Regions from separate parts of the Actinosynnema sp. CA-299493 genome, predicted to be linked through region 2. Evidence: riboswitches for the same ligand, from Rfam matches in the RefSeq annotation. Region 2 holds a riboswitch; the other holds the start of a gene.
The links. Region 2 has a riboswitch for cobalamin ahead of ACQPYE_RS14500 (CbtB domain-containing protein). Riboswitches for the same ligand answer to the same signal wherever they lie in the genome.
Positions count from the first base shown of each region.

Region 1: it holds a riboswitch for cobalamin, as region 2 does, so the genes downstream of both, cobN (cobaltochelatase subunit CobN) here and ACQPYE_RS14500 (CbtB domain-containing protein) in region 2, are expected to answer to the same signal.

Region 1 is NZ_CP191993.1:2,577,916-2,592,757, forward strand. Features, by position in the region: gene ACQPYE_RS12310 (amino acid ABC transporter ATP-binding protein) at 1-464, shown strand, start outside; gene ACQPYE_RS12315 (aminotransferase class V-fold PLP-dependent enzyme) at 471-2,186, shown strand; gene ACQPYE_RS12320 (pyridoxamine 5'-phosphate oxidase family protein) at 2,329-2,721, shown strand; gene cbiE (precorrin-6y C5,15-methyltransferase (decarboxylating) subunit CbiE) at 2,718-3,866, shown strand; gene cobM (precorrin-4 C(11)-methyltransferase) at 3,863-4,606, shown strand; gene ACQPYE_RS12335 (cobalt-precorrin-5B (C(1))-methyltransferase) at 4,735-5,793, opposite strand; gene ACQPYE_RS12340 (cobalt-precorrin-6A reductase) at 5,814-6,521, shown strand; gene ACQPYE_RS12345 (precorrin-2 C(20)-methyltransferase) at 6,496-7,953, opposite strand; gene ACQPYE_RS12350 (precorrin-8X methylmutase) at 7,950-8,576, opposite strand; gene ACQPYE_RS12355 (ferredoxin-like domain-containing protein) at 8,573-9,583, opposite strand; cobalamin riboswitch at 9,595-9,724, shown strand; gene cobN (cobaltochelatase subunit CobN) at 9,758-13,324, shown strand; gene ACQPYE_RS12365 (ABC transporter substrate-binding protein) at 13,880-14,842, shown strand, end outside.
Region 2 is NZ_CP191993.1:3,095,929-3,110,770, reverse strand. Features, by position in the region: gene ACQPYE_RS14530 (phosphoribosyl-ATP diphosphatase) at 1-165, opposite strand, end outside; gene ACQPYE_RS14525 (hypothetical protein) at 210-590, opposite strand; gene ACQPYE_RS14520 (N-acetyltransferase) at 601-1,053, opposite strand; gene ACQPYE_RS14515 (GNAT family N-acetyltransferase) at 1,139-2,314, shown strand; partial or broken gene ACQPYE_RS14510 (nucleotidyltransferase domain-containing protein) at 2,397-2,609, opposite strand; gene ACQPYE_RS14505 ((2Fe-2S)-binding protein) at 2,643-3,293, shown strand; cobalamin riboswitch at 3,339-3,522, shown strand; gene ACQPYE_RS14500 (CbtB domain-containing protein) at 3,554-3,739, shown strand; gene ACQPYE_RS14495 (CbtA family protein) at 3,751-4,482, shown strand; gene ACQPYE_RS14490 (HAD family hydrolase) at 4,471-5,136, opposite strand; gene ACQPYE_RS14485 (PAC2 family protein) at 5,626-6,522, shown strand; gene ACQPYE_RS14480 (MFS transporter) at 6,769-8,001, opposite strand; gene ACQPYE_RS14475 (ArsR/SmtB family transcription factor) at 7,998-8,555, opposite strand; gene ACQPYE_RS14470 (ABC transporter permease) at 8,608-10,200, opposite strand; gene ACQPYE_RS14465 (ABC transporter ATP-binding protein) at 10,197-11,114, opposite strand; gene ACQPYE_RS14460 (GbsR/MarR family transcriptional regulator) at 11,208-11,729, shown strand; gene ACQPYE_RS14455 (S8 family peptidase) at 11,914-13,719, shown strand; gene mshC (cysteine--1-D-myo-inosityl 2-amino-2-deoxy-alpha-D-glucopyranoside ligase) at 13,803-14,842, opposite strand, start outside.

The DNA.
Region 1 (14,842 bases), 520 kb from region 2:
ACTTGTTCCCGCACCGCACGGCGGTGCAGAACGTGGCCGAAGGGCCGGTGCACGTGCTGCGGACGCCCCGGAAGCAGGCGGTGGCCGAGGCGCGGGCGTTGCTGGACCGGGTCGGGCTGGCGGACAAGGCCGACTCCTACCCGCACCAGCTCTCCGGTGGCCAGCAGCAGCGGGTGGCGATCGCCCGGGCGCTGGCCATGCGGCCGAAGCTCATGCTGTTCGACGAGCCGACCTCGGCGCTGGACCCGGAGCTGGTCGGCGAGGTGCTGGACGTGATGGCGGACCTCGCCCGCGACGGCATGACCATGATCGTGGTCACGCACGAGGTCGGGTTCGCCCGGCAGGTGGCCGACTCGGTGGTGTTCATGGCGGACGGCGCGGTGGTCGAGACCGGGCCGCCGGGCCAGGTGCTGGACAATCCGCGGCAGCAACGCACGCAGCAGTTCCTCGCGAAGGTGCTCTAGGTGGTCATGCGCATCCCGTCGTCCTACCTCGTCCAGTTCCGCGAGCCGGAGGGGTACCTGGACTTCGCCCGCTTCGGGCCGCCGTCGTTCGCCGTGGTGGACGCCTCCACGCGGCTGGTGGAGGCCGCGATGTCGGCCGGGCCGTCCACGGTGGACGACCTGATGCGGCAGGAGCTGAGGGCGAAGGCGGCGGTGGCCCGGCTGTGCCGGGGCGACACCGACCACGTGACGTTGCTGCCGAACACGAGCACCGGGTTGTTCCAGGCGGCGCTGGCGGTGACCGGCGAGGTGCTGGTGTCGTCGGGGGAGTTCCCGGCGAACACCTACCCGTGGGCGCGGTCGCCGTCCGTCGACGTGTCGTGGCTGCCGCCCGGCCCGGTGACGGCCGACGTGGTGCGGGCGGCGTTGACGCCGAGGACGGTGGCGCTCGCGGTGAGCGCGGTGGACTTCCGCACCGGCTACCGGGCGGACCTGGCGGCGTTGCGCGAGGTGGTGGGCGACCGGCTGCTCGTGGTGGACGGCATCCAGGGCTTCGGGGTGGTCGACGAGCCGTGGGAAGTGGCCGACGTGCTGGTGGTCGGCGGTCAGAAGTGGTTGCGGGCGGGGTGGTCGACCGGGTTCACCACGGTGTCGGACCGGGCGCTGGACAGGCTGGACCCGGTGCTGTCGGGGTGGACCGGAGCCGAGGACCCCGGCTTGTTCGACAACGGCATCCACCCCATGGGCGGCGGGGCGGCGGGCTGGTCGATCACGAACCTGAGCCCGATCGCGTCGGGCGCGCTGGCGGCGGGGCTGGAGCTGGTCGAGGCCGCCGGGGTCGAGGCCATCCACGCGCGGATCGTTGAACGATCCGACGAGTTGATCGAGGTGATCCGCGCGGCGGGTGGCGAGGTCGTGTCCGCGCTCGACCGCCGCGCGGGCATCCTCGCGTTCACGCTGCCCGACCACCCGCCGTCGGTGATCGGGGCGGCGCTGGTGGACGCGGGGGTGACGGCGACCGTGCGGCCGGAGCACGTCCGCCTGTCGCCGCACGCCTCCACGACGCCGGAGACCGTGGCCCGCTTCGCCGCCGCGCTGAAGGAGGTCCGCAAGCCGGTCGCCGCGCCCGCGCCGGCCCCGCCGGTGACCTCCGACGTGCTCACCGCCCTGATCCCGACGGTCAACAGCCTGGCCGCCGCGCTGGGACCGGGCACCGAGGTCGTGCTGCACGACCTCGGCGCGCTGCCCGACTCGATCATCGCCATCGCGGGCGACCTCACCGGCCGCAAGGTCGGCGGCCCGATGACCGACCTGCTGCTCGGCCTGGTCCGCCGCGGCACGACCCACGACCTGGCCGGCTACGAGACCTACGCGCCGGACGGGCGGGTGATCCACTCGTCCACCGTGTTCCTGCGTGACGCGGAGGGCGTGGCGGTCGGCTGCCTGTGCGTGAACAGCGACCCGGGCCCCGACCGCCGCCCGGAGACCCCGGAGCCCGCCGGGTCGGTGGTCGAGGCGTTCCCCGGCGACGTCGACACCCTCCAACGCCTCCTGGTCGAACGCGCGGTGTCCGCCGTCGGCGTGCCCGTGGAGCTGATGAAGAAGTCGCACAAGTCCCAGGTGGTGCGGGTGCTGGACGAGGCGGGCCTGTTCCTCATCCGCGATTCCGTCGACCACCTGGCGGGCGTGCTCGGCGTGACCCGATACACGATCTACAACTACCTCAACGAGATCAGGGCCTGACCCCGGCGGGACCAACGGCTGATCACGGCCGCGTGGACCAGCGCACGCCGCGGGTCCCAGCGACCGGGTCTCCCGGCCGGGGGCGGCCGAATCGGCGTGTCACGTTTTCCGCGATGGCCCGCGCGTGCCGCATGATGCACGCATGTTGTCGAGCAAGGGCGAGGACTTCCGCGCGTTCTGGACCGAGCGCCACCTGTGCACGCTGACCACGGTCCGAGCGGACGGCACGCCGCACGTCGTGCCGGTCGGCGTCACGCTGGACGTGGGAACGGCCACCGCCAGGGTGATCAGCTCGGGCACGTCGCACAAGGTGCGGCAGATCCTCGCGGCCGGCCCGGAGGGCGTGCCCGCCGCCGTGTGCCAAGTGGACGGACGCCGCTGGTCGACGCTGGAGGGCCGGGCGGTGGTCCGCCGGGAGCCCGAGGTGGTGCGCGACGCCGAGCGCCGGTACGCCGACCGCTACCGCACGCCCCGCGCCAACCCGGAACGCGTGGTGATCGAGATCGCCGTCACGCGCGTGCTGGGGACGGTGTGAGCGTCACGGTCATCGGCATCGGCGCCGACGGCTGGGACGGCCTGCCGCCCGCGTCGCGGCACGAGGTCGCGTCGTGCGAGGTGCTGATGGGCAGCACCCGGCAGCTCGACCTGGTGCCGGGCGGGTTCGAGCGGGTGCCGTGGCCGTCGCCGCTGGTGCCGGCCCTGCCGGGGCTGCTGGCCCGGTACGCCGGACGGCGGGTGGGCGTGCTGGCCAGTGGCGATCCGATGTTCCACGGCATCGGCACGACGTTGACGCGGTTGCTGGGCGCTTCGCGGGTCCGCGTCCTGCCGCACCCGTCGTCGGTGTCGCTGGCGTGCGCGCGCCTGGGGTGGGCCTTGGACGACGTGGACGTGGTGAGCCTGGTCGGCAAGCCCGCCGCGCTCGTCGTGCCCCACCTGCACCCGGGACGGCGGGTGCTCGTGCTCGGCGGGAACCCGCGCGAGGTCGCCGCCCTGGCCCCGGACGCGCGGCTGACCGTGCTGGAGCAGTTGGGCGGGCCGGGGGAGCGGGTGCACCACTCGCTCGACGACGCCGACCCGTTGCACGTGCTCGCGGTCGAGTGCGGCGCGGACGGCGCGTCGTCGACACCCGGTCGGCCGGACGAGCAGTTCGAGCACGACGGGCAGCTCACCAAGCGCGAGGTGCGGGCGGTGACGTTGGCGCTGCTCGCGCCGCGCCCCGGCGAGCTGCTGTGGGACGTCGGCGCGGGCGCGGGCAGCATCGCGGTGGAGTGGTGCCGGACCCACCCGACCTGCCGGGCCATCGCGGTGGAGAAGCACCCCGAGCGCGCGGCGCGCATCACGCGCAACGCGACGGCGTTCGGCGTGCCGGGCATCGAGGTCGTCGTCGGCTCGTCGCCGGACGCGCTCGACCTGGCCCGGCCGGACGCCGTGTTCATCGGTGGCGGCCTGACCGCCAACGGCGTGGTGGAGCGCTGCTGGGACGCGGTGCGACCCGGCGGGCGGCTCGTGGCCAACGCCGTGACGCTGGAGTCGGAGGCCGTGCTGACGCGGTGGCACGGCCGGCTGGGCGGCGACCTGACCCGGATCGAGGTGAGCCGGGCGACCGCGATCGGCGGCTTCACCGGCTGGCGCCCGCAGATGCCCGTGACCACGTGGGCAGTGACCAAGGAGAACGCGTGACCGTCCACTTCATCGGCGCCGGGCCCGGCGCGGCCGACCTGCTCACCCTGCGGGCGGCGCGGCTCATCGCCGAGTCACCGGTCTGCCTCTACGCGGGCGCGCTGGTGCCGGTCGAGGTACTGGCGCACTGCCCGCCCGACGCGCGCCTGGTCGACACCGCGAACCTGGACCTCGACGAGATCACGGCCGAGCTCGCCGCCGCGCACGCCGCCGGTCACGACGTGGCCCGCCTGCACTCCGGCGACCCGTCGGTGTTCAGCGCGATGGCCGAGCAGATGCGCCGCCTGGACGCCCTGGGCGTCGCCTACGACGTGACGCCGGGCGTGCCCGCCTTCGCCGCCGCCGCCGCGTCGCTGAACCGCGAGCTGACCGTGCCGGGCGTGGGGCAGACGGTGATCCTGACCCGCACGGCGGCCCGCGCCACCCCCATGCCGCCGGGGGAGGACCTGCCGACGCTGGGTCGGCCCGGCGCCACGATCGTGCTGCACCTCGCCGTGCAGCGGATCCTGGAGGTGGTGGCGGACCTGCTGCCGAACTACGGCGCGGACTGCCCGGTTGCCGTGGTCGCGCGGGCGAGCCGGGAGGACGAGGTGGTGCTGCGCGGCACCCTCGCCGACATCGCCGACCAGGTGCGGGCCGCGGGCGTGAAGCGGACGGCCGTCATCGTCGTGGGCCGGGTGCTGACCGCCGAGGGCTTCCCGGACAGCCACCTCTACTCGACCACCCGCAGCCGGTCGTGACCTGGTCCGTGAGCTGCCCGCAGCCGGTGGTGGCCTGCTTGGAGAGCCGTCCGGGCGCGGGGATCCCCCCGGTTTCCAGTCTACCGGCGGGCACCGACGGAAACGGGGTGGCGGCGGAGGCCTGTGGATCACGCCCGGCCGACGACGGCGCCCGCGCGGTCGATCACGATCACGTCCACGGTGACCGGCGCGCCGCGCAGCACGTCGTCGGCGGTGGCCTTGGCGCGGGCCGCCACCAGGTCGCCCAGCGGCACGCCCGCCGCCTGGCACACCCGGAGCGCGCCGAGCGCGGTGTTGGCCCCCGTGATGGCCGCGGCCAGGTCGGGATCGCCCGCCAGGGACGCCAGGAAGCCCAGGTCGACCTGGGAACGCCCGGAGTGCAGGTCCAGGTGCCCGTCCGCCAGCTTGGACAGCTTCCCGATCCCGCCCGCGACGGTCAGCCGGGGCACGGGGTGGCGGCGCAGGTACTTCAACACCGCGCCGGCGAAGTCGCCCATGTCCAGCAACGCGTCCTCCGGCAGCCCGTGCACCGCCGCCGCGACCTTCTCCGACGTGCTGCCGGTGCACCCGGCGACGTGCTCGTACCCCTGCGCCCGCGCCACGTCGACCCCGCGCCGGATGCTGTCGATCCACGCCGAGCACGAGTACGGCACCACGATCCCCGTCGTGCCCAGGATCGACAGCCCGCCCAGGATCCCCAGCCGGGGGTTCCACGTCTTGCGCGCCAGCTCCGCGCCGTGCTCGACCGAGATCGACACGACCACGTCCCCGCTGCCGCCGTGCTCCGCCGCGACCCGCGCGACGTGCTCGCGCATCATCTGCCTCGGCACGGGGTTGATCGCCGGCTCGCCGACCGCCAGCGGCAGGCCGGGCTTGGTCACCGTGCCCACCCCGGGTCCGGCCTCGAACACCACCCCGCTGCCCGGCGCGCCGTGCCGGACGGTGGACCCGACCAGCGCGAGGTGCGTGACGTCCGGGTCGTCGCCCGCGTCCTTCACGATCGCGGCGAAGGCGCTGTCGTCCGCCAGGGACTCCCGGGCCAGCGCGAACGACGGCGTCCGGCCCTTCGGCAGCACGATCCCGACCGGGTCGGGGAACTCGCCGGTGAGCAACGCGGTGTACGCCGCCGCGGTGGCGGCGGTGGCGCAGGCGCCGGTGGTCCAGCCGAAGCGCAGGTTCGTGCTCACGACGACAGGATGCAACAGCCGTGAAGACCGTGCTGGTACTGGGTGGCACGGGCGAGGCGCGTGAGCTCGCCGCCGCGCTCACCGGAATGCGGGTGATCTCGTCGCTGGCCGGCCGGGTGGCCGACCCGAAGCTGCCCGACGGCGAGGTCCGCGTCGGCGGCTTCGGCGGCGTCGAGGGCCTCGTGGCCTACCTGCGGGCCGAACGCGTGGACGCGGTCGTGGACGCCACGCACCCGTTCGCCGAGAGCATCACCGCCAACGCCCTCGCCGCCACCGCCGCGACCGGCACGCCGTTGCTCGTCCTGCGCCGCCCCGGCTGGCCGCCCGAGGACGGTTGGCGGTACGTGGACAGCGTCGCCGAAGCCGCGGCGCTCGTCGCCGGCCGCCGGGCGTTCATCACCACCGGCCGCCGGGAGCTCGCCGCGTTCACGAGCGGTGTCGCGCGCACGGTCGACCCGCCCGACCCGCCGAACCCGCGGCTCGACCTCGTGCTGGACCGCGGACCGTACACGGTGGACGGCGAGCTCCGGCTCATGCGCGAGCACCGGGTCGAGGTCCTGGTCACCAAGGACAGCGGGGGGCCGATGACGGCGGCCAAGCTGACCGCCGCCCGTCACCTCGGCATCCCGGTCGTCGTCGTGCGCCGGCCACCGCCACCGGACGCGCCGCTGGTGCGGACCGTGGCCGAAGCCGTCGACCGGCTCACCCGGGGTAGCGGCGCGGGGTGAACACCGTGCCGCGCGAGCTGACCCGCGTCTGCGAGGAGCCGATCAGCAGCAGGCACCGCATGTCCACGGTGGACGCGTCCAGGTCGGCCAACCGCACCACCCGCACGGACTCCTCCGGCCCGCCGACGTCGCGCCCGACGACCACCGGCGTGTCGGGGGAGCGGTGCCGCAGCAGCACGTCCCGCGCCTTGTCCACCTGCCACGTGCGGCTGCGCGAGGCCGGGTTGTAGACCGCCAGCACGAGGTCCGCCCGCGCCGCCGCCTCCAGCCGCTCCTCGATCACGTCCCACGGCTTGAGCCGGTCGGACAACGACACCACGCAGTAGTCGTGCCCCAGCGGCGCGCCGACCCGGCTCGCCACCGCGTGCGCCGCGGTCAACCCCGGCAGCACCGCCACCGGCACGTCCGCGAACTGCTCCTCGGTCGCCACCTCCAGCACCGCGCTGGCCATCGCGAACACGCCCGGGTCGCCCGAGGACACCACCGCGACCCGCCGCCCGCGCTTGGCCAGGTCCAGCGCGAACGCCGCCCGCTCGGCCTCCACCTTGTTGTCCGACGCGTGCCGCCGCTGGCGCGGGTTCACCGGCACCCGGTTCAGGTAGGTCACGTACCCGACCAGGTCGTCGGCCTCCGCCAACGCCCGTCGCGCCTCCGGCGTCAGCCACTCGGGCCCGGCCGGACCGAGCCCGACCACCACGACCCGGCCCCCGGACGCCGCGCGGACCTCGGGCCTGCTCGGCAGCAGCGCCAACGAGAAGTACGGCACGCCCTCGGCGTCCACTTCGGACAGCGGGGCGGTCCGCTGCCCGCCGGTCGTCGCCCGCTCCACGTACCAGGCCTCGTCCAGCCGGCCCGCCCGCGCCAACGCCTCCCGCACCCGCGGGAACGTCCGGCCCAGCTTCATGATCGCCACCGGGTCGCCGCCGGCCAGGTGCTCCACCAGCGCGTCCGCCGACAACGTGCCGGGGAGCACGGTCAGCACCTCGTCCCGCTCCACCAGCGGACGTCCGATCACCGCCGCGCCCGCGCTCACCGACGTCACGCCGGGCACGACCTCGGCCTCGTACCGGTGCGCCAACCGCTTGTGCAGGTGCATGTAGGAGCCGTAGAAGAACGGGTCGCCGGCCGCCAGCACCACCACCGTGCGCCCGGCGTCCAGGTGCGCGGCCAGCCGCGCCGCGCACTCCTCGTAGAACGCGTCGATCTCGCCCTGGTAGTCGTCGGAGTCCTCGGTCGTGACGGGGTAGACCAGCTGCTCCTCGACCTGCCCGTCCCGCAGGTACGGCGCGGCGATCCGGCGCGCCACGCTGCGCCCGTGCCGCGCGCTGTGGAAGACGACCACGTCGGCCTCGCCGATCAGCCGCGCCGCCTTGACGGTCACCAGCTCCGGATCGCCCGGACCCACACCGACCCCGTACAGCTTGCCCGTCATTCTTCCTCGCTCGCGATCGCGTTGAGCGCCGCCGCGGTCATGGCGCTGCCCCCGCGCCGTCCGCGCACGACCAGGTACTCCAACCCCAGGTCGCCGGCCGCCAACGCGTCCTTCGACTCGGCCGCGCCGATGAACCCCACCGGCACGCCCAGCACGGCGGCGGGTCGGGGCGCGCCCGCCGCGATCATGTCCAGCAGGTGGAACAACGCGGTCGGCGCGTTGCCGATGGCGACCACCGCGCCGGCCAGGTCGTCGCGCCACAGCTCCAACGCCGCCGCGCTGCGCGTGGTGCCCAGCTCCGCCGCCAGCCCCGGCACGCGGGGGTCGCCCAGCGTGCAGATCACCTCGTTGTCGGCGGGCAGCCTCCGCCGGGTCACCCCCGCCGCGACCATCCGCGCGTCGCACAGGATCGGCGCGCCGGCCAGCAGCGCGGCCCGCGCGTCGCGCACCACGTGCGGCGAGAAGTCGACGTCGCCGACCAGGTCGACCATCCCGCAGGCGTGGATCATCCGCACCACCACCCGGGACACGTCCGACGGGAACCGCGCCAGGTCTGCCTCGGCGCGGATGGTGGCGAAGGAACGGCGGTAGATCTCCGCGCCGTCCTTGACGTAGCTGGTCACCTGATCTCCTCGTACCCGTCGCCGGTCGCGACGAACTCCACCACGTCGCCCGCCGGCCGCCCGCACCGGCGTGCGCAGCCCGACCAGTGCGCCCGGCCCGGCGTGGTCCTGGCGCCGATCCAGCGGGTCGCGTCGGCGCGCACGTCGGCCAGCGACTTGGCGCAGCCCGGCCGCCCCGTGCACGCGCTGACGCCGTGCCACGGCGAGTCCGGCGAGGTGAACAGGCCGCTGGTGTCGGTCCCGGCCGGCAGCACCAGGCTCCGCCACGGCGTGAGCCGGACCGGCACGCCGGCCAGGAGCCGCGCGTCCCACCGCCCGAACGGCACGCCCGCGACGACGACGGGGCCGTGCGCGCCGGGTGCGACGGGCGTCACACCCGGTTCGACCCGGGCGTCACCCGGATCGCCCAACGCCGTCGTGATCTTCCGCACACCGCCGTCCACTTCGGACAGCCGCCAGGCCTCGCCGCGGAGCTCGCCGAACAGCCGTGCGGCGGTCACCACGGCCTCGACGGGATCGGTCACGCGCAGCCCTGAATCGTGGCCTGCCAGGAACAACGCGTCACCGACCAGCCCGATGTCACCCGACAGGCCGCTGACCGCGCCACCCACCGTGACCAGGAAACGCCCTGGCAGGGACGCCAGCTCCGGTACCGCGCACAACGCCGCGTCGATCTCGTCGACCAGCGCCTGGTTGTCCTCCAGCGGCGCGGCGATGATGTTGCGCATCCGCTCGTGCGTCATCGAGGGCAGCAGGCCGACATCGCGCAGCCGCGCGCCCAGCTCGTGCTCCGCCCCCGGCGCCAAGCCCCTGATCTGCAGGTTCGCCCGTGACGTCAGCTCAAGGAACCCGTCGCCCAGCTCCACCGCGGCGGCGCGCAGCACGTCGACCCGCGCGGCGTCCAACGTCCCACCGGGCACCCGCACGCGCGCCAAACCGCCGTCGGCGGCCTGGTGCACGTCGACGGCTCCGGGGCAGGCGTCCGGGCGAACTCGGTCCGTGGGCATGGACTGGATGCTAACTGCCGTTAGGGTGACCTCCGAACGGCGAAGCAGCAGGAGGAAGCCGGTGTGAATCCGGCGCGGTCCCGCCACTGTGACCGGGGGAGGCCCCGGGAGTCAGGAACTCCGCTCGCCGTACCCACGACCGGGGCGAGGACCCCCGAGGGATGGAGCCCGCACGTGATCCTGCTGTTGTCGACCTCCGACACCGACCTGCTGTCCGCCCGCGCCAGCGGCGCCGACTACCGCCTGGCCAACCCCGCCCGCACCGCCGTCGACGACCTGCCGGCACTGGTGGAGGGCGTCGACCTGGTGGTCGTGCGCATCCTCGGCGGACGCCGGATGTGGGAGGAGGGGCTGGACCGGCTGCTCGCCTCCGGCCTGCCGGTCGTCGTGCTGGGCGGTGAGCAGAACCCCGACGCGCCGCTGATGGAGCTGTCGACCGTGCCCGGCGGCGTCTGCGCCGAGGCGCACGCGTACCTGGCGCACGGCGGCGCGGCCAACCTCGCCCAGCTGCACCGGTTCCTGTCCGACACGGTGCTGCTCACCGGTCACGGCTTCACGTCGCCCGAGCCGACGCCCACCTGGGGCCTGCTCGAACGGCAGGACGCGGTCGAGGGGCCGACCATCGCCGTGCTGTACTACCGGGCCCACCACGTGGCCGGGAACACGGCGTTCGTGCACGCCCTGTGCGACGCGATCGTGGCCAAGGGCGGCCGTCCGCTGCCGGTCTACTGCGCCTCCCTCCGCACGGCGGAGGCGGAGCTGCTGGCCGAACTGGGCAAAGCGGACGCCCTGATCGTCACGGTGCTCGCGGCCGGCGGCACCAAGCCCGCCGCCGCGTCCGCCGGCGGTGACGACGACGCGTGGGACGTGGGCGCGTTGGCCGCCCTCGACGTGCCGGTCCTCCAGGCTTTGTGCCTGACCAGCAGCCGTGCCTCGTGGGACGGGAATGACGACGGACTGTCCCCATTGGACACCGCCACCCAGGTCGCGATCCCGGAGTTCGACGGTCGGATCATCACGGTGCCGTTCTCGTTCAAGGAGGTCGACGACGACGGCCTCACGGTCTACGTCGCCGACGACGAGCGCGCGGCGCGGGTCGCGGGCATCGCGGTGCGCCACGGCAGGCTGCGCCACATCCCGCCGGCCGAACGGCGCATCGCGGTGATGCTGTCGGCCTACCCGACCAAGCACTCCCGCATCGGCAACGCGGTCGGCCTGGACACGCCGGCCAGCGTCGTGCGGCTGCTCACCGCCATGCGGGAGCACGGCTACGACATCGGCGACGAGCTGCCGGGCGTGGCCGACCTCGACGGCGACGCGTTGATCCACGCCCTCATCGCGGCCGGCGGCCAGGACGCCGACTGGCTCACCGAGGAGCAGCTCCAGGGCAACCCCGTCCGGCTGCCGGCGGCCCGGTACCGGCAGTGGTACGCCACCCTCCCGGAGGACACGCGGCAGGGGATGGAGCGGCACTGGGGCGAGGCGCCCGGCGAGCTGTTCGTCGACCGGTCGCGGGACGCCGACGGCGAGATCGTCCTGGCCGCCCTGCGCTCCGGCAACGTCGTGGTCATGGTCCAGCCGCCGCGCGGCTTCGGCGAGAACCCCATCGCCATCTACCACGACCCGGACCTGCCGCCGAGCCACCACTACCTCGCCGCCTACCGCTGGCTGGAGGACGAGTTCGGCGCCGACGCCGTGATCCACGTGGGCAAGCACGGCAACCTGGAGTGGCTGCCCGGCAAGACCGTGGGCATGTCGGCCGGGTGCGGCCCGGACGCGGCGCTGGGCGACCTGCCGCTGATCTACCCGTTCCTGGTCAACGACCCGGGCGAGGGCACGCAGGCGAAGCGCCGGGCGCACGCCACCCTGGTCGACCACCTCGTGCCGCCGATGGCCAGGGCCGACAGCTACGGCGACATCGCCCGGCTGGAGCAGCTGCTGGACGAGCACGGCACCATCGCCGCGATGGACCCGGCCAAGCTGCCGGCGATCCGCGCCCAGATCTGGACCCTCATCCAGGCCGCCAAGCTCGACCACGACCTGGGCCTGTCCGACCGGCCGGGGGACGACGGGTTCGACGAGCTGATCCTGCACGTCGACGGCTGGCTGTGCGAGATCAAGGACGTCCAGATCCGCGACGGCCTGCACGTCCTCGGCCAGGCGCCCACCGGCGGGACCAGGGTGAACCTGGTGCTGTCGATCCTCCAGGCCAAGCAGATGTGGGCCGGTCGGGTCGCCGCGCTGCCCGGCCTGCGCGAGGCGCTGGGGCTGACCGAGTCCGGCAACGACCGGACCGCCACCGACCGGGTCGAGGAACAGGCCCGCGCGCTCGTCCAGGCGATGGAAGACGCCAATTGGGATGTGAACGCGGCCCGCGGCCTCACCGACGACGAGGACGTGGCGCGCATCCTGGAGTTCGCCGCGACCGAGGTCGTGCCCCGGCTGGCCCGCACCACGGACGAGCTGACCAACGTGCTGCACGCCCTGGACGGCGGCTACGTGCCGGCCGGTCCGAGCGGCTCGCCGCTGCGCGGCCTGGTGAACGTGCTGCCGACCGGTCGCAACTTCTACTCGGTCGACCCCAAGGCGGTGCCGTCCCGGCTGGCCTGGGAGACCGGCCAGGCCATGGCCGACTCGTTGCTGGCGCGTTACCGCGCGGACACGGGGGAGTGGCCGCCGTCGGTCGGCCTGTCGGTCTGGGGCACGAGCGCGATGCGCACCGCCGGTGACGACATCGCCGAGGTGCTCGCCCTGCTGGGCGTCCGGCCCGAATGGGATGACCAATCGCGTCGGGTGACCGGTCTGGAACCGATCCCGCTGGCCGAGTTGAACCGGCCGCGAATCGACGTCACGGTCCGGATCAGCGGCTTCTTCCGCGACGCATTCCCCCACGTTGTGACACTGATCGACGACGCTGTGCGACTGGTCGCGAACTTGGACGAGTCGGCGTCGGACAACTACGTCCGGGCGCACGCCCAAGCCGATCTGGCGCGGCACGACGACCCGCGTCGGGCGACAATGCGGATCTTCGGCAGCAAACCGGGTGCGTACGGCGCCGGCCTGCTCCCGCTCATCGACAGCCGCAACTGGCGCGACGACGCCGACTTGGCCGAGGTGTACGCGGTGTGGGGCGGGTACGCCTACGGCCGCGAACTCGACGGAGTCGAAGCGCGGCCGGCCATGGAGAGCGCCTACAAGCGCATCGCGGTGGCGGCGAAGAACATCGACACGCGTGAACACGACATCGCCGATTCGGACGACTACTTCCAATATCACGGTGGCATGATCGCGACCGTGCGCGCGCTCACCGGCAAAGCGCCCGCCGCTTATGTCGGGGACAGCACGCGGCCCGACGCCGTGCGCACCAGAACGCTGAACGAGGAGACGAACCGGATCTTCCGCGCCCGCGTGGTCAACCCGAGGTGGTTGGCCGCGATGCGCGAGCACGGTTACAAGGGCGCGTTCGAACTCGCGGCCACCGTCGACTACCTGTTCGGCTACGACGCGACCACCGGGGTGGTCGCCGACTGGATGTACGAGCAGCTCGTGGCCAGCTACGTGCTGGACCCGGTGAACCGGGAGTTCCTGGCCCGGTCCAACCCGTGGGCGCTGCACGGCATCTCCGAACGGCTCCTGGAGGCGGCCGAACGGGGTATGTGGGAGCACCCGGAGCCGGCGACGCTGGAAGCGCTGCGAAAGGCGTACCTGGAAACCGAGGGTGATCTGGAGGACGGCCGCTGAGCCGTCACGCCGCCCGCACGTGCCCTATAACGCCGCGGAAACGGTTTGATCATGAGGGGTACCCCCTATATTCGGGCCCCTCGCGCGCGTGACGAAACACCTCGGTCAATCATTGGTCCTGAATGGACGTCCCGGCGCGCGCCGCGGGCCGTCCGGAGGTGACTCGGCCGGCCGGTGGCGCCACCCGGTCGGCCGACTCGCGCTACCCGTCCGGACGACTCCGCGCGCCACTGTCCGCGACTCGCGGTGGGACGGTGCCGGACAAGCGCGCACTTCCGGTGCAGACTGGTGGCGGGTGAGTGGGTGCGCGACTCGTGAATCTTTTCGGGCCGTTCGGCGCGGAGATGAACCGAGCGTGTCCGACCGGTCTACGAACAGTGCCTGAACGGACCACTGGACACACCGCTAGCAGAATCGGTCCAGCAAGGCAAATGACGCAACGTCGGTAACAGCGCGGACACGGGAGCTTGACACAACTCCGTGGTGCGAACCACACTCCCCCAAAACCTGGGAGCGCTCCCAGAACGTTCACCGCCGATCAACTGAGGAGTTCTCGTGCGCTACCGTCGAGCAGGCTTGGCCAAAGTCATGGCCTGCACCGCAGTGCTTGCCGCAGTCGCCACGGCCTGTGGCTCGGGAGGGTCCGGCACGTCGCCAGATGGCAAGGTCGAGCTGACGATCGCGACCTTCAACGAGTTCGGCTACGAGGAGCTCCTCAAGGAGTACGAGGCCGCGAACCCGAACGTCAAGGTCACGCAGCGCAAGACCGGCCAGGGCGCGCCGCACCACCAGAACCTGTTCACCAAGCTGGGCGCGGGCTCCGGCCTCGCCGACGTCGAAGCCGTCGAAGAGGGCTTCCTCAGCCAGGTCATGGCCAAGTCCGGCCAGTTCGAGGACCTGAAGGAGATCGGCCCGAAGGACGTCCGCGAGGACCGCTGGCTGCAGTGGAAGGTCGACGCGGTCACGACCAAGGACAACAAGCTCATCGGCTACGGCACCGACATCGGCCCGCTGGCCATGTGCTACCGCAAGGACCTGCTCGAGGCCGCGAAGCTGCCGTCCGACCCCGAGGGCGTGAAGGCCCTGTTCGCGACCTGGGACTCGTACTTCGCCGCCGGTGACGCCTACGTCAAGGCGACCGGCAAGCCGTGGTTCGACTCGGCCGCGCAGATCTTCAACCCGATGCACAACCAGGCGGAGAAGGGTTACTTCGACCGCGACGACAAGCTCGTGATCGAGACCAACGACGACAAGAAGATCTTCGACCAGGTCACCGCCGCGGTCGCGGGCGGCCAGTCGGCCAAGCTCGCCGCCTGGAGCCCGGAGTGGCAGACCGGCTTCAAGGAGTCGGCGTTCGCCACCAAGACCTGCCCGTCCTGGATGCTGGGTGTCATCGAGGGCAACGCCGGCCCCGACCACAAGGGCAAGTGGGCCGTCACCGCGGCGTTCCCCGGCGGCGGCGGCAACTGGGGCGGCTCGTACCTGACCGTCCCGAAGCAGGGCAAGAACAAGGCCGAG
Region 2 (14,842 bases):
GTCGGACTCGTGCTCCGCGGCGATCCAGACCTCGCCCGCCTCCTCCAGCACCTTCTTGCCCTGCGCATGCACCCCGGCCTCCAGAGCCGCGGCGGTGGCGGAGCCCTCAGGGCGGGTGCGTGCGCGTTCGCTCAGCTCGGCGAACAGCTCGTCGAAGGTCTTCACGGGGTGTGATCCTCCCATCCCCCGAACGGCCGCAGGCACCCAGGTCAGGCGTGCACCGACCGCGCGGCGCGGACCCGCGCCCGCAGACCCGCCGCCTGGGCCACCGCCGACGCCACCGCGAACACCACGCCCGGCCCGGGACGCGGCCCGGCCATCGGCGCGACGTGCCCGAAGACGTGGGACGCCTCGTCGTAGCCGGTCGCGACGACCGCCGCCGCCACCACCGCCACCACGGCGAACACCGCCGATACCGGCCAGGCGACCTTCGCCGACGCGTGCGCCACGACCGCCGCGCCGAGGTAGGCCCACCACAGCGGCAGGCGCGACAGCTCGACGTCGACGTCGCCGTAGGTCGCCCACGGCACGAGCGCGGCCAGCACGGTGAGGCAGATCGAGACGATGGTCCACTTCGCCAACGGCGTCACCGGGCGAACCCTAGATCCCGTAGTGCGGGCCGGTGAAGGGCCACACCTCGGCGATCCACCTCGGCACGAACGCGTCCAGCGCGCGCTCCAGGTCGGTGCCCACGCGGTCGTCCACGACCCACCACGAGATCCGTGCGTCGACGTGCTCCTCGTCCTCGACCGGGTCGATGTAGACGCACCCGAACAGCTCGGTCTCGTCGGCGTTGAAGAGGGCGTAGTTGAACGACTGGTGCGCGTCCTGCTCCCGTTCGTGCCGGGCGAGGTCGACGCGGTCCTGCTCGTGGGTCATGTGGGCGGGCGGCCAGCCCCACTGCTCGCCGTAGAGCGACCACAGCCGTTGCCGCGAGCCCATCACGGCGGGGTAGTCGACGTCCACATCGGACTCGCGAATGGGGCGCAGGTGGTGTTCGTCGTCGAGCGGGACGTGGGTGGGGTGGGCGAAGTCAGCGGGGAGCCACGGCATGGCGCGGATTCTGCGTCGGCCGGGGGCGCGACCGCCACCGAAAAACCGATGGCGCGATTTCGGGCACACCGAACACACTGCACCGATGACCGGTGGGCTGGTGCTGCGGACCGCGCGCCCGGAAGACCTCGACCAGATCGGCGCGCTGCTGGCCGACCGGGGTGAGCCGGAGGACGCCGTCGACCACCGCCTGGTGGTCGAGGACCCGGACGCGGGCTGGGAGGCGTGCGCGGTCGTCGTGGACGGCGACCGGGTCGTGTCCACCGCGACCCTGCTGGACGAGACGCTGGTTCTCGACGGGGTGGAACTCCCGGCGGGTCAGGTCGAGCTGGTCGCCACCCACCGCGACTACGAGGGCCGCGGGCTGGTGCGCGCGCTGATGGGCTGGGCGCACGAACGGTCCGCCGCGCGCGGCCAACTGGTGAACGTGATGCTCGGCATCCCCTACTTCTACCGCCAGTTCGGCTACACCTACGCGATCCCGATCTCCGCCACCCGGCCGGTGACGAGCCGTCCCGACGGCGGCGGGCACGCGGTGCGCGAGGCCGGTGTCGAGGACATCCCGGCGATGGCCCGGCTCCAGGACGCCGAGCAGGCGCGGGCCGACCTGCGGATGCCGCACTCCCCCGCCCTGTGGCGGTGGTTGGTGGCGCGGGACGGCAGCACCGAGTGGCTGGTGGAGCGCGACGGCGTGCCGGTCGCCACGGGGCGCACCACCCCGCCGGAGGAAGGCGGGCGGTTGGGCGAGGTGGCGGCCGTGGACGAGGCGGCGGCGCACGCGCTGCTCGCGTTGACCGAGGCCGCCGAGGTGACCGAGCGGCCGGGGTCGGTAGCGGGTGAGGCGCTGGAGCCGTTCCTCGGGCCAGCCGCAGCGGAGGCGAACTCGTACTACGTGCGCGTCGGCGACCCGATCGCGGTGCTGGAGCGCTTGCGGCCGGTGTTCGGGCGGCGGCTGGCGGCGGCCGGGTTCGCCGATCGGGAGGGCGAGGCGGTCGTCTCGTTCTACCGGTCGCACGTGCGGCTGCCGTTCGCGGCGGGCGAGGTCGGTCCGGTGGTGGCGGGTGGGCGGATGCAGGCGCCGGGCGCGGCCGGTGGCGCGGGGGTCGCGCCGGACCTGCTGGCGTCGCTGCTGTTCGGCCCGCACGGGATCGAGGGCCTGACCGCGCGTTTCCCGGACGTGTACCCGGGCCCGGACGCCGAGCTGGTGCACGCCCTGTTCCCGCCGGTGCGCGGCGACCTGATGACGTTCTACCTGGTGTAGGTCAGGTGGCGGCCCGGAACAGCTCCCGCGCTCGCGCGATCGACCGCGCCAACGCCTCGGGCTCCGGCCGCAGTCCCGCCACGATCGCGTCGAGGTCGCGGTAGTGGACGTCGACGCGCCGGCCGTCGACGGTGAGCCAGGCGCCGCCGTTGAAGACGCCGCCCCAGCCGCCGATCTCCGAGACCTCGCCCTGCCGGCCGATCGCGCGCAGGTAGGCGGGGTCGAAGTCGCCCCGGTAGCAGACGGCGAGGTCCCAGTCGCTGTCCGGGGTGTGGGTGCCCTGGGCGCGCGATCCGCACCCCAGTGCGTCCACGGCAGACTAGGACACGTGTCCGAGTTCGCCCGAGTCCTGGCCACCCTGCGGCAGATCCGCGGCCTCAGCCCGTTCTTCGCCCTGGACGTCGGCCGCCCCGACGACACCTGGCACGACGGCGCGGCCCTGTCGCACGGCACCGCCCTGCCCGACACCCTCGACCTGATCTCCGCCCGGTACCGCACCCGGGAGCGGCGGGTGGCCGCGTCGCTGTTCTTCCTCGGCTACACCGCGCGGCTGCTGAGCCCGGTCGTCGCCGCGCGCGCGGTCGGCGGAGTCGTGCCCGACATCCGCCCCGACAACCTGTGGTGGCGCTACACCCCGGAGGGGTTCCAGGTCCGGCTCAAGGACCCGGTCGGCGGCGTCGGCGTCGCCGAGTCGCTGGAGCCGGTGGTGGAGGCGGTGCACGCGGTCACGTCGGTGGCCCGCGGCCTGCTGTGGGGCAACGCGGGGTCGTCCATGGCGGGCGCGCTGCGCACCATCAGCCGCAGCGGCGTGGACTGCGCCGCGCTGGTCGACGAGCTGTTCGCCGACCCGCCGCTCAAGGGCACCGGCGAGTTCATCCCGTTCCCCGGCGAGATCGCGTTCCGGCGGCGCAGCTGCTGCCTGTACTACCGGCTCGACGGCGGCGGCACGTGCGGGGACTGCCCGTTGCCGCCGCGCTGAGGCGCGGAACACGACAACTCGTCTGGTCGGTTGTGCCGGCCCGCGCTCCGCCTCTACGGTCGCAGCGCCGCAGTGGACGGGAAGCCGGTGTGAATCCGGCGCGGTCCTCGCCACTGTGACCGGGGAGCCAACCCGCCGAGAACGTCACTGGCCGCGCGCAGCGGCTGGGAAGACGCGGGGACGGCGTCGATCCGGGAGTCAGGAGACCGGCTGCGGCACGAGTTGTTGTTGACCTTCCACGAGGTATGGAGGAGGCCGTCATGACGAGCCCCGCGCACCCCCTTCCCACTCCCCTCCCCAGGTGGGCCTACGCCGTCGCACTGGTCGCGTTGACCGTGACCTGGCTGGTCCTGCAGGAGAACGGCATCGCGCTCGGCCACGCCGCCGAGACCGTGCACGAGTTCTTCCACGACGGGCGCCACGCGCTCGGCGTCCCGTGCCACTAGGCGCGGCCGACATGTCGACGAACACCTACAAAGGCCTGCTGCTGCGCGGTGTCGGCGCGGGCGCGGTGGCCGGGCTGCTCGCGGGCCTGGTCGGGGTGCTGGTGGTCGAGGCGCCGATCCGGGCGGCGCTGGCCGTCGAGCGGGCGCGGCCCGACGCGGGCCACGGGCACGGCGAGCTGTTCAGCCGCGGCACGCAGGTGGTCGGCGGTGTGATCGCCGCGGTGGTGGTGGGTGTCGCCGTCGGCGCGCTGTTCGCCACCGCCTACGCGGGCTCGCGGCGCTGGTTCACGTCGAAGGCGCCGTTCGTCCGGGCGGTGGCGCTGTCGGCGGCGGCGTTCGGCGCGGCGGCGTTGCTGCCGGCGGTGAAGTACCCGGCGAACCCGCCGGCGGTGGGCGACCCGGGCACGGTGGAGTACCGCACGGTGCTCTACCTGGGGCTGATCGCGGCCGGGCTGCTGGTGGCGGTCGGCGCGAGCCTGCTGGCGTCCCGGTTGGGCCACCTCGGCGCGCCGGTCCGGGCCACCGCCGTGGCGTCGGCCGTGGTGGCGGCGGTGGTCGTGCTGCTGGTCGTGTTCCCGGCGACGCCGGACGCGGTGCCGTCGGACGTGCCGGGCAGCGTGCTGTGGGAGTTCCGGCTGGCGTCGCTCGCCGAGACGGCCACGCTGTGGCTCGGTCTCGGCGTCGTGTTCGGCCTGCTCGTCGACCCGGCCACGCGTCGGGCGAAGCGGGTGTCAGCGGTCTAGCAGCGGGGCGAGCGTCCCGAGGTCCACGCCCACCAGGGACTCGCGGAACACGCGGCGCTCGCCCTGCTCCACCGGCACGTCGCAGGGCACGACCAGGACCGTGCAGCCGGCGGCCACGGCGGAGGCGACGCCGGTCGGCGAGTCCTCGACCGCGACGCACCGGGTCGGGTCGACGCCGAGCAGCCGCGCGGCCCTCAGGTACGGGTCGGGCAGCGGCTTGTTGCGGCGGTCCACCTCGTCGCCGCACACCGTGGCGTCGAACAGGTCGCGCCCGATGGTGTCCAGCGCGACCTCGGTCAACTGCCGCTCGGTCGACGTCACCAGGGCCATCGGCACGCCCGAGTCGCGGACCGCGCGCAACGCCTCACGCGCGCCCGGCCGCCACGGCAGGCCGGCGCGGAACACCTCCTCGGTGCGCCGCATGATCCACGCGGCGCCGTCGGCGACCTCCGCCTCGGAGGGTCGCTCGACGCCCACTTCCGCGAACAGCATGGACATCGTCCGGGGCACGCTCGACCCGACCATCGCCTGCCTGGTCGCGAGCGACAGCGTGCCGCCCAGCTTCTCGACGAACTCGTAGAGCGGGATGTCCCACAGCTTCTCGGAGTCCAGCAGCGTGCCGTCCATGTCCCACAGCACAGCCTCGACCGTCATGTGCGTCCTTCGTTGAAAGTACTTCGCTCCCGGGCGGGCGCCACGACCACGCCGTTCACCTGTTCGACGTAAGTATCCCGCAGCGGTGGGCACGGAGTGTGATCGGAGGCGGGCGTCACAGGCGGGTTCGGCACCCCGAGGTGATCTTCCTCCGGGCCGCCGCGGCTCATTTCCGGGCCGCCGCACCTGACCAGGTCCAGGCGATCGGCCCCGAAGGTGTCGGCCTCCACGACGGCCGCGCCGGCTCCGTGGCGGCCCGCCCCGCCTGGCGCGCGGCGTCGGGCCACGTCACGTACAGGATCTTGACGCGACCCCGGTGACCTGCGAAATCGTCCGGGATCGGAGCGTCTGACCGTCGGCCGGCACCCGGCGCGCGGTCCGCGACGCGGAGGCAGTCGGCCGGCGCGCCCCGGAGAGGCTGCGTGACACGAACCGACATGCGCCAAGCCTACGGCGTCGGGTCCGCGGCGGTGGTCGTAGTCTGGCCGCGTGACCGATCCGGACCAGGCCGCCCAGAGCCCCTTCGACCCCAGCGAGCCGCTCACCAACCCGATCATGGTGGCGGCGTTCGAGGGTTGGAACGACGCAGGCGACGCCGCCAGCACGGCGATCGAACACCTGCAGCTCACGTGGGACGCGACGCCGTTGGTGGAGATCGATCCGGACGACTACTACGACTTCCAGGTCACCCGGCCCACGGTCCGCATGGTGGACGGCGTCACCCGACGGGTTGAATTCCCGACGACGCGCCTGTCGGTCTGCCGCCCGCCCGGGTCGTCCACCGACGTGGTGCTGGTGCACGGGATCGAGCCGAACATGCGGTGGCGGAAGTTCGCCGCCGAGCTGCTCGGCCACATCGAGGACCTGGGCGTGACCACCGTGGTCACGCTGGGCGCGCTGCTGATGGACACCCCGCACACCCGGCCGGTGCCCGTGACCGGGACCGCGTACGACGAGGCGGCGGCGGCGAAGTACGGGTTGGAGCGGTCCCGGTACGAGGGCCCGACGGGGATCGTCGGCGTGTTCCAGGACCTGTGCGTGCAGGCGGGGGTGCCCGCGCTGTCGTTCTGGGCGGCCGTGCCGCACTACGTCTCCCAGCCGCCCTCGCCGAAGGCGACGCTCGCGCTGCTGCACCGGGTCGAGGAGGTGCTGGACGTCGAGGTGCCGCTCGGCGCGCTGCCCGAGCAGGCCGAGGAGTGGGAGCGGACGGTCAGCGAGATGGCCGACGAGGACGAGGACGTGCGCAACTACGTGCGGGCGTTGGAGGAGCGCGGGGACGCGGAGATCCAGATCACCGAGGCGAGCGGTGACGCGATCGCCGCCGAGTTCGAGCGGTACCTGCGGCGGCGTGGTCGCGGCCCGGGACGCGGGCCGACCGGGATGTGACCCGGCTCGGCCGGGCCGCCCGTCCTGCTGCTCGGCCGCCGGTCACCTCGATGAGCGCGGCTCAGCCGTTCCAGCTCGGCCGGTCGACGCGCACGTGCCCGAGCAGGCCGACGGCGCCACGCCCGAGCAGGAAGTGGTGCTCGGTGGGCGGCGAGGTGGTCTCCGTGGCGGTGTTCACCGTCGTGGGCGGTCGGATCATCGTGCTGGAGAGCTCGCGCGGGCCGGACCGGCCGGCCCGGCTCGCCATCACGTTCTTCGAGGGCTGACCGGGGTCCGGGTGTCGAGGGTGGCCAGCGCGAGCACACCGGCCACCAGGTAGAAGGCGGCCTGGCCGTTGAGCAGCACGGACAGGCCGAGCACGGGCGTGAGGGCGCCGGCGAGCACCATACCGAGCGCCTGACCTCCGTCGTAGAGGCTGACGAACGTCGCCATCACCCGGCCGCGCACCTCGTCGGGCGCGTGCAGCTGGAGCACCGACATCATCCCGGCGCCCGCGACCACGCCCGGCACGCCCACCACCACGAACGCGGCCAGGTAGAACACCAGGGCGGTGGTCACGTGCGGCCCGTTCCAGCCGAGCGCGGCGACCAGGGCGAAGCCGACCAGCGACACGCCGAGGAGCCTGCCGGGCGCGAGCCGGCGGGCCAGCGCGCCGACCAGCAGGCCGCCGAGCAGCCCGCCGACCGCCTGGACGCCGCGCAGCAGGCCCACCTCGGTCGCGCCGCCGCCGAGCCGGTCGGTCACGAACACCACGAACAGCACCACGAACAGGCCCTGGCCGATCGCCATCGACCCGACCACGGCGACCATCGGCCGCAACGGACCGCGGATCTCGCGCAGGCCGTCCAGCCAGGCGCGCCACGCGGGTTTCCCGGCCGGCCGGACGGGGTCCGCGGTGCCGAGCGTCGCGAGCAGTGCCGCCGCGAGCAGGAACGACGCCACGTCCGCCAGCACCACGCCGGGCAGCCCGGTGCAGCCGAGGAGCAGGCCGCCCAGCGACGCGCCGACCAGCCGCGCCAGGTTGGCGTTCAAGCCCACCAGCCCGTTGGCCGCCGGCACCTGGTCGCGCGGCACCAACGTCGGCAGCAACGCGTTCTTGGCTGGCTCGAACAACGCCGCCAACCCGGCCTGCACCGCCGTCACCACGTTCACCAGCACCAGGTCGCCGGTCAGCAGCGGCAGCAGGGAGACCGCCTGCGCGAGGCTGACCAGCAGCATCAGCTTGCGCCGGTCCCAGCGGTCGGCCAGCACGCCGGCCAGCGGCGACAGCGCCAGGCTCGGCAGCAACGCCACCACGAACGTCGTCGCGGTCGCCGCCGCCGAGCCGGTGCGCTGGTACACGTACACCGGCAGCGCGACCAGCAGGACCCAGTCGCCGATCTCGGAGACGAACCCGGCGACCCACAGCCGGCGGAACGCGGGCACGCCCAGCGGGCCGTTCACCCGGCCGTTCACCAGGCCGGTCGTCGGGCCGCTCATCGCGGGAACGCCCGGATGCCGACGTGCGCGGGCAACGCGCCCTCGGGCACGTCCTGGCGCACCGGCGCCAGGTACGGCCGCAGGAGGTCGTCGATCGAGCCGAGCAGGCCGGACAGCTCCTCGGCGGTCACGGTGACCGTGTAGCCGTGCATCGCGGACGCCGCCAGCCACTCGGCCGGCAGTTCGTGCTGCCGGTCCAGGAACCGCCGCACCAGCCGGTTGTCCTCGTTGAGCCCCATCGCGATCAGCGCGTCCTGCTGGGTGCGCACCTCGGGGTCGTCGTCGAACGCGCCGACGTCGTAGCCGACCGAGGTGGCCCGCCACGGCCGTTCCCGCCCGTCGCCCGCCTCGACCCGCTCGACGAAACCGGACTTCGCCAGCTGCCGGAGGTGCCAGCTGCAGTTGGACGCGGTCGACCCGACCGCCTCGGCGCACTCGCTCGCCGTGCGCGGGCCGACCGCCAGCAGGTGGTGCAGCAACGACACGCGCAGCGGGTGCGCCAGCGCCTTCAACGCGTCGACATCGGTGACCCGTCGGGGCCCGGGGAGATCCATGGCCCCGACGGTATACCTGAAAGAGTTCTTTCGAAAGGATTCTTTCAGATGATCAGCCGACGTCCCGCCTGCGGAACCCGGCGAACCCGACCGCCACCAGCGCCGCCGCGACCAGCGTCAACCACAGCAACGGGGTCGCGGTCACCTCCGCGCCCGGCACCTTGGGGACGTGCGTGAACGGCGACAGGTCCATCGCCCACTGGTCGAGCTGGAGCAGCGGCCCGAGCTGGCCGAGCACCAGGAACACCACGATCACCGCCCAGCTCGCCGACGCCAGCTTCGGGACCAGCGCGAACAGCGCCAGCGCCAGGCCCGCGACCACCCACACCGCCGGGACGTGCGTCAACGCCGCGCCGATCAGCCGCACGACCTGGCCGCCGACGTCACCGACGCGCGCGCCGTGCACCAGACCCGCGCCCAACCCCGCGGCGGCCAGCACGACGGCCGTGCCGACGGTGGCGAACAGCACGTGGCCGCCCACCCACGCGAACCGGCTGACCGGCGTGGCCAGCACCGGCTCGGCGCGGAACGCGGTCTCCTCGGTGCGCAGCCGCAACGTCGACTGCACCCCGTAGATCGCGCTGAACAGGGCGATGATGCCGATGATCGACGCCAGGTAGACGTCCACGACCGCGCCCGCGCCGCCCATCTGCGCGATGATCTTCCGCAACGCCGGGTTGGCCTCCAGCATCTGCTCGACGCCGCGCGCGACCGACCCGTACACGGCGCCGAGCACGAACAGGCTCAGCGTCCAGCCGAGCAGCGCGCCCCGCTGCAACCGCCAGGCCAGGCCGAACGCGCTGCCCAGCGACCTGGGCGCGCGGGCCGGGCCCAGCCGGGTCGGCAGCAGGCCGCCGCCGTGGTCGCGCCTGGTCACCAGCACGGCCGCGACCGCGACCAGCACCGCGAACGTCGCCACCGGCAGCACCAGCACCCAGTACCGGTCGCCCGCGAACGCCCTCGTCCGCTCCAGCCACCCCAGCGGCGACAGCCAGGTCAGCCACGTCGGACCCTCGTCGCCCGCCGCGTCGCCGACGGCGCGCAGCAGGTAGGCGACGCCGAGCACCGCGCCGGAGATCGAGTTGGCCGTGCGGGCGCTCTCCGACAGCTGCGCGCCGACCGCGCCGACACCGGTGAACACCCAGCCGACGGACGCGAACGCGAGGCCGAGCGCGAACGACCCGGACGCCGACTCGCCGAGACCGGTCAGGCCGAGCGCGACGAGCAGGCCGATCACCGTGCTCGCCAGCAGCGCCACCACCACGGCGGCGGCCAGCGGCGCGTGCCGGGAGACCACGCCCGAGCCGATCAGCTCCAACCGGCCCGTCTCCTCCTCCGCCCTGGTGTGCCGGGTGACCAGGAAGACGCACATCAAGCCGACCAGCAGCGCGCCGAACACGCCCCACCGCCAGGCCAGCACGCCACCGGTGGTCGACGCGTCGTAGAGCGGGCCGAGCATGGCCAGGAACGCCGGGTTGCCGCCGGCGGTCGCGCCCAGCTGCTGCCGCGACTCGACCGAGCCGTACAGCTCGCCGACGGTCGACGCGGTGGACAGCGTGATGCCGACCAGCCCGATGACCCAGGCGGACAGCAGCAGCCGGTCGCGGCGCAGCGCCAGGCGCACCAGCGAGCCGAGGCCGGTCACGACGACACCGCCCCCTCGGCCTGCCCGGCGGGCAGCTCGTCCTCGTAGTGGCGCAGGAACAGCTCCTCCAACGTGGGCGGCTGGCTGGTCAGCGTCCGCACACCGCTGCCGACCAGCGCGCGCAGCGCCGCGTCCAAGTGGTCGGTGTCGACCTCGAACCGCACCCGGTTCCCGTCGACCACCAGGTCGTGCACGCCGGGCAGCCCGGCCAGGCCGGCGGGCACGCCGACCAGCTCGGCGGAGACGCTGGTGCGGGTGAGGTGGCGCAGCTCGGCCAACGTGCCGGTCTCGACCGTGCGGCCGTTGCGAATGATGCTGACCCGGTCGCACAGCGCCTCGACCTCGGCCAGGATGTGGCTGGACAGCAGCACGGTCCGCTCGCCGCGCAGCTCGTGCACCGCTTCCTGGAACACGGCCTCCATCAGCGGGTCCAGCCCGGAGGTCGGCTCGTCCAGGATCAGCAGCTCCACGTCCGAGGCCAGCGCCGCGACCAGGGCGACCTTCTGCCGGTTGCCCTTGGAGTAGGCGCGGCCCTTCTTGCGCGGGTCCAGCTCGAAGCGCTCCAGGAGGTCGGCGCGGCGCTTCTCGTCCAGCCCGCCGCGCAGCCTGCCGAGCAGGTCGATGACCTCGCCGCCGGTCAGGTTCGGCCACAGGCTCACGTCGCCGGGCACGTAGGCCAGCCTGCGGTGCAGCTCGGCGGTGTCGCGCCACGGGTCGCCGCCCAGCAGCGACGCGGACCCCGCGTCGGCGCGCAGCAGACCCAGCAGGACCCGGATGGTGGTCGACTTGCCCGACCCGTTGGGGCCGAGGAAGCCGTGCACCTCCCCCTCGCGGACGGTCAGGTCGAGACCGTCCAGTGCTCGCGTCGGGCCGAAGGTCTTGACCAGGCCCGACACGGATATCGCAGCAGTCATGCGCGGAAAGTTACAGTGATTTCACAAAGTCGTGAAGTTAAGGAAGCGTATAAACTGCCACCCGATCAGCGGACCCGAAGGGATGATCCGGCGGTGGCACAGGTGGGCGAGCGGGACGATCAGGCGGTGCTGCGCTTCATCGAGCGCTTCTCCTCGGTGTTCACCGAGTCCGGCATGGCGAGGATGCCCGCCCGGGTGTTCGTCGCGCTGCTGGCCTCCGACTCCGGCGAGCTGACCTCCGCCGAGCTGGCGGAGCTGCTGCGCGTCTCCCCCGCCGCCATCTCCGGCGCGGTCCGCTACCTCACCCAGGTCGGCCTCGTGAGCCGGGAGCGGGAGACGGGCACGCGCCGCGACATCTACCGCGTGCTCGACGACCTCTGGTACGAGGCGTTGTTCCGCCGCGACGAGATGCTCCGCCGCATGACCGGCCCCCTCCGGGAGGGCATCAGCGCGCTCGGCGCCGACACGCCCGCCGGCAGGCGGATCTCCGAGACCCTCATGTTCTTCGAGTTCTTCCACGCCGAGCTGCCGAACATGCTCCGGCACTGGCGGACGTACCGGGACGAGCGTCTGGGCGCGCCGGGTTCACCCGACCGGCCCTCCGAACCGTACTGATCGGTCCCGATTCGACGTAGTTACGACTATCGGCGCTACTGGAGGGTCGGTTTTCTCCCGACCATGCATGTGACCAGGTCGCTCCACCCCGTTCGCGCGGACGTCCCATCCCCTGCATCGCACGGCCGACCGGCGCACCCGCCCGGCACGGCCGCGCAGCCCTGCCCACAAGGGAGAACCCTCCATGGGAGACGCCCGTACCACCAGAAGACTGGCCGTGCTCGGCTTAGCCGCCGTGTCGGCGGCCGCGCTGGCCTTCTCGAACGTCGGAGTGGCGGCGGCCGAGGGCGACGTGCTCGGCGCGGAGCGCGCCGACGCCGTCCCCGGCTCCTACATCGTGGCCCTGCACGAGTCGGCCTCGCCGAGGTCCGCGTCCGCCTCGACCGCGTCCTCTCTGGTCGGCAAGTACGGCGGCCAGGTCCGCGTGGCCTGGCAGCACGCGCTCAACGGCTTCCACGCCTCCATGTCCGCGGCGCAGGCCCGGCGCCTCGCCGCCGACCCGCGCGTCGCGTTCGTGCAGGCCGACCTGCCGATCTCGGTCGACGCGACCCAGCCGAACCCGCCGTCCTGGGGCATCGACCGCATCGACCAGCGCAACCTGCCGCTGGACAGCGCCTACAACTACGCCACCACCGCGAGCAACGTGCGGGCGTACATCATCGACACCGGCATCAGGACGACCCACTCCGACTTCGGCGGCCGGGCGACCTGGGGCACCAACACCGTCGACACGAACAACACCGACTGCAACGGCCACGGCACCCACGTCGCCGGCACGGTCGGCGGCACCGCGCACGGCGTCGCCAAGGGCGTGCAGCTGATCGCGGTCAAGGTGCTCAACTGCGCCGGCTCCGGCACCACGGCGGGCGTGGTGAACGGCGTCAACTGGGTCACCCAGAACGCCGTCAAGCCGGCCGTCGCGAACATGTCGCTCGGCGGCGGCGTCGACACCGCCCTGGACACCGCGGTGCGCAACTCCATCGCGGCGGGCGTCACCTACGCGGTGGCGTCGGGCAACTCCAACGCCAACGCGTGCAACTACTCGCCGGCGCGGGTCGCCGAGGCGCTGAGCGTGAACGCCTCGACCCGCACCGACGGGCGCGCGTCGTTCTCGAACTTCGGCACCTGCACCGACGTCTTCGCGCCCGGCGAGGGCATCACGTCGGCGTGGAACACCAACGACACCTCCACCAACACCATCAGCGGCACGTCGATGGCGTCGCCGCACGTGGCGGGCGCCGCCGCGCTGTACCTGGCGGACAACCCGACCGCGACCCCGCCGGCGGTGCAGTCGGCGATCATCGCCGCCGCCACGGCCGACAAGATCACCAGCCCGGGCACCGGCTCGCCGAACAAGCTGCTGTTCACCGGCACGTCGACCCCCGGCGGCCCGTCGGTGACCAACCCGGGCAACCAGTCGACCGTCGTCGGCACGCCGGTCAGCCTCCAGCTGTCCGCGAGCGGCGGCACCGCGCCGTACGCGTTCACCGCCACGGGCCTGCCCGCCGGCCTGTCGATCAGCTCCTCGGGCCTGATCAGCGGCACGCCGACGGCCACCGGCACGTCCTCGGTGACGGTGACCGCGACCGACGCGGCGTCGCGCACCGGCAGCACCGCGTTCTCGTGGACGGTCACGTCCACCGGCGGGTCCTGCGACGCGGTGACCAACGACACCGACGTGGCGATCGGCGACAACTCGACCGTGAGCAGCACGATCGCGGTGAACTGCGCGACCAACGCCTCCGCCACGACCTCGGTGGCCGTGAACATCGTGCACACCTACATCGGTGACCTGGTCGTCGACCTGGTCGCGCCGGACGGCTCGGTCTACAACCTGCACAACCGCAGCGGCGGCAGCGCCGACAACATCAACCGCACCTTCACCGTGAACGCCTCCTCCGAGGCCGCCGCGGGCACGTGGCAGTTGCGCGTCCGGGACGCGGCGTCCCTGGACACGGGCTACATCAACAGCTGGACGCTCGACGTCTGAGCGCTCTGAACGGCTCTGAACGGTTCTGAACGCGGCGGGGCCGCCTCCCAGGAGGCGGCCCCGTGCACCACGGCCGAGGAAGGCTAGAGCGCCACGCCCAACAGCGCGTCGGCCGCGTCGCGGAAGAGGGTCGGGGCCTCCTGGTCCGAGCCGCCGGTCGACAGGGCCTCGGCCGCCCACGCGTCCATCGCCGCCAACGCCTTCGGCGTGTCGAGGTCGTCGCCGAGGTGGTCGCGCAGGCGGGCCACGGTGGCGAGCGCGCTCGGCCCCGTCGACAACGCCGCCGCGAGCCGCCACGTCGCGAGCCTCGCCTCCGCCTCGGCCAGCAGGCCGTCGCTCCACGGCCGGTCGGTGCGGTAGTGGCCCGCGAACAACGCCAGCCGCACCGCGTTCGGGTCGACCTTCTGCGCGCGCAGCTTGGACACGAACACCAGGTTGCCGCGCGACTTGGACATCTTCTCGCCGTCCAGCCCGATCATGCCCGCGTGCACGTAGTGCCGCGCGAACGGGTGCTCGCCGGTCACCGCCTCGGCGTGCGCGGCGGAGAACTCGTGGTGCGGGAAGATCAGGTCCGACCCGCCGCCCTGCACGTCGAACGACGTGCCCAGCCGGTTCAGCGCGATGGCGCTGCACTCGATGTGCCAGCCGGGCCTGCCGGGGCCCAGCTCCGACGGCCACGACGGCTCGCCCTCCCGGGCGGCGCGCCACAGCAGCGCGTCCAGCGGGTGGCGCTTGCCCGGCCGGTCCGGGTCGCCCCCGCGCTCGGCGAAGTACCTGCCCATCGTCTCCAGGTCGTAGTTCGACTCGTAGCCGAACCGCCCGGTCGCCGTGTGGTCGAAGTAGACGTCCGGGTGCTCGGGGTCGTCGACCCGGTACGCCGCGCCACCGGCCAGCAGCTTCCCGATGACCTCGACCACCTCGGGGATCGCGTCGACCGCGCCCACGTAGTCGCGCGGCGGCAGCACCCGCAGCTCCACCATGTCCTCGCGGAACAGCGCGGTCTCCCGCATGCCGAGGACCACCCAGTCGTCCTGGTCCCGCTCGGCCCGCTCCAGCAGCGGGTCGTCGATGTCGGTCACGTTCTGCACGTAGTGCACGTCGTGGCCGTTGTCCAGCCACACCC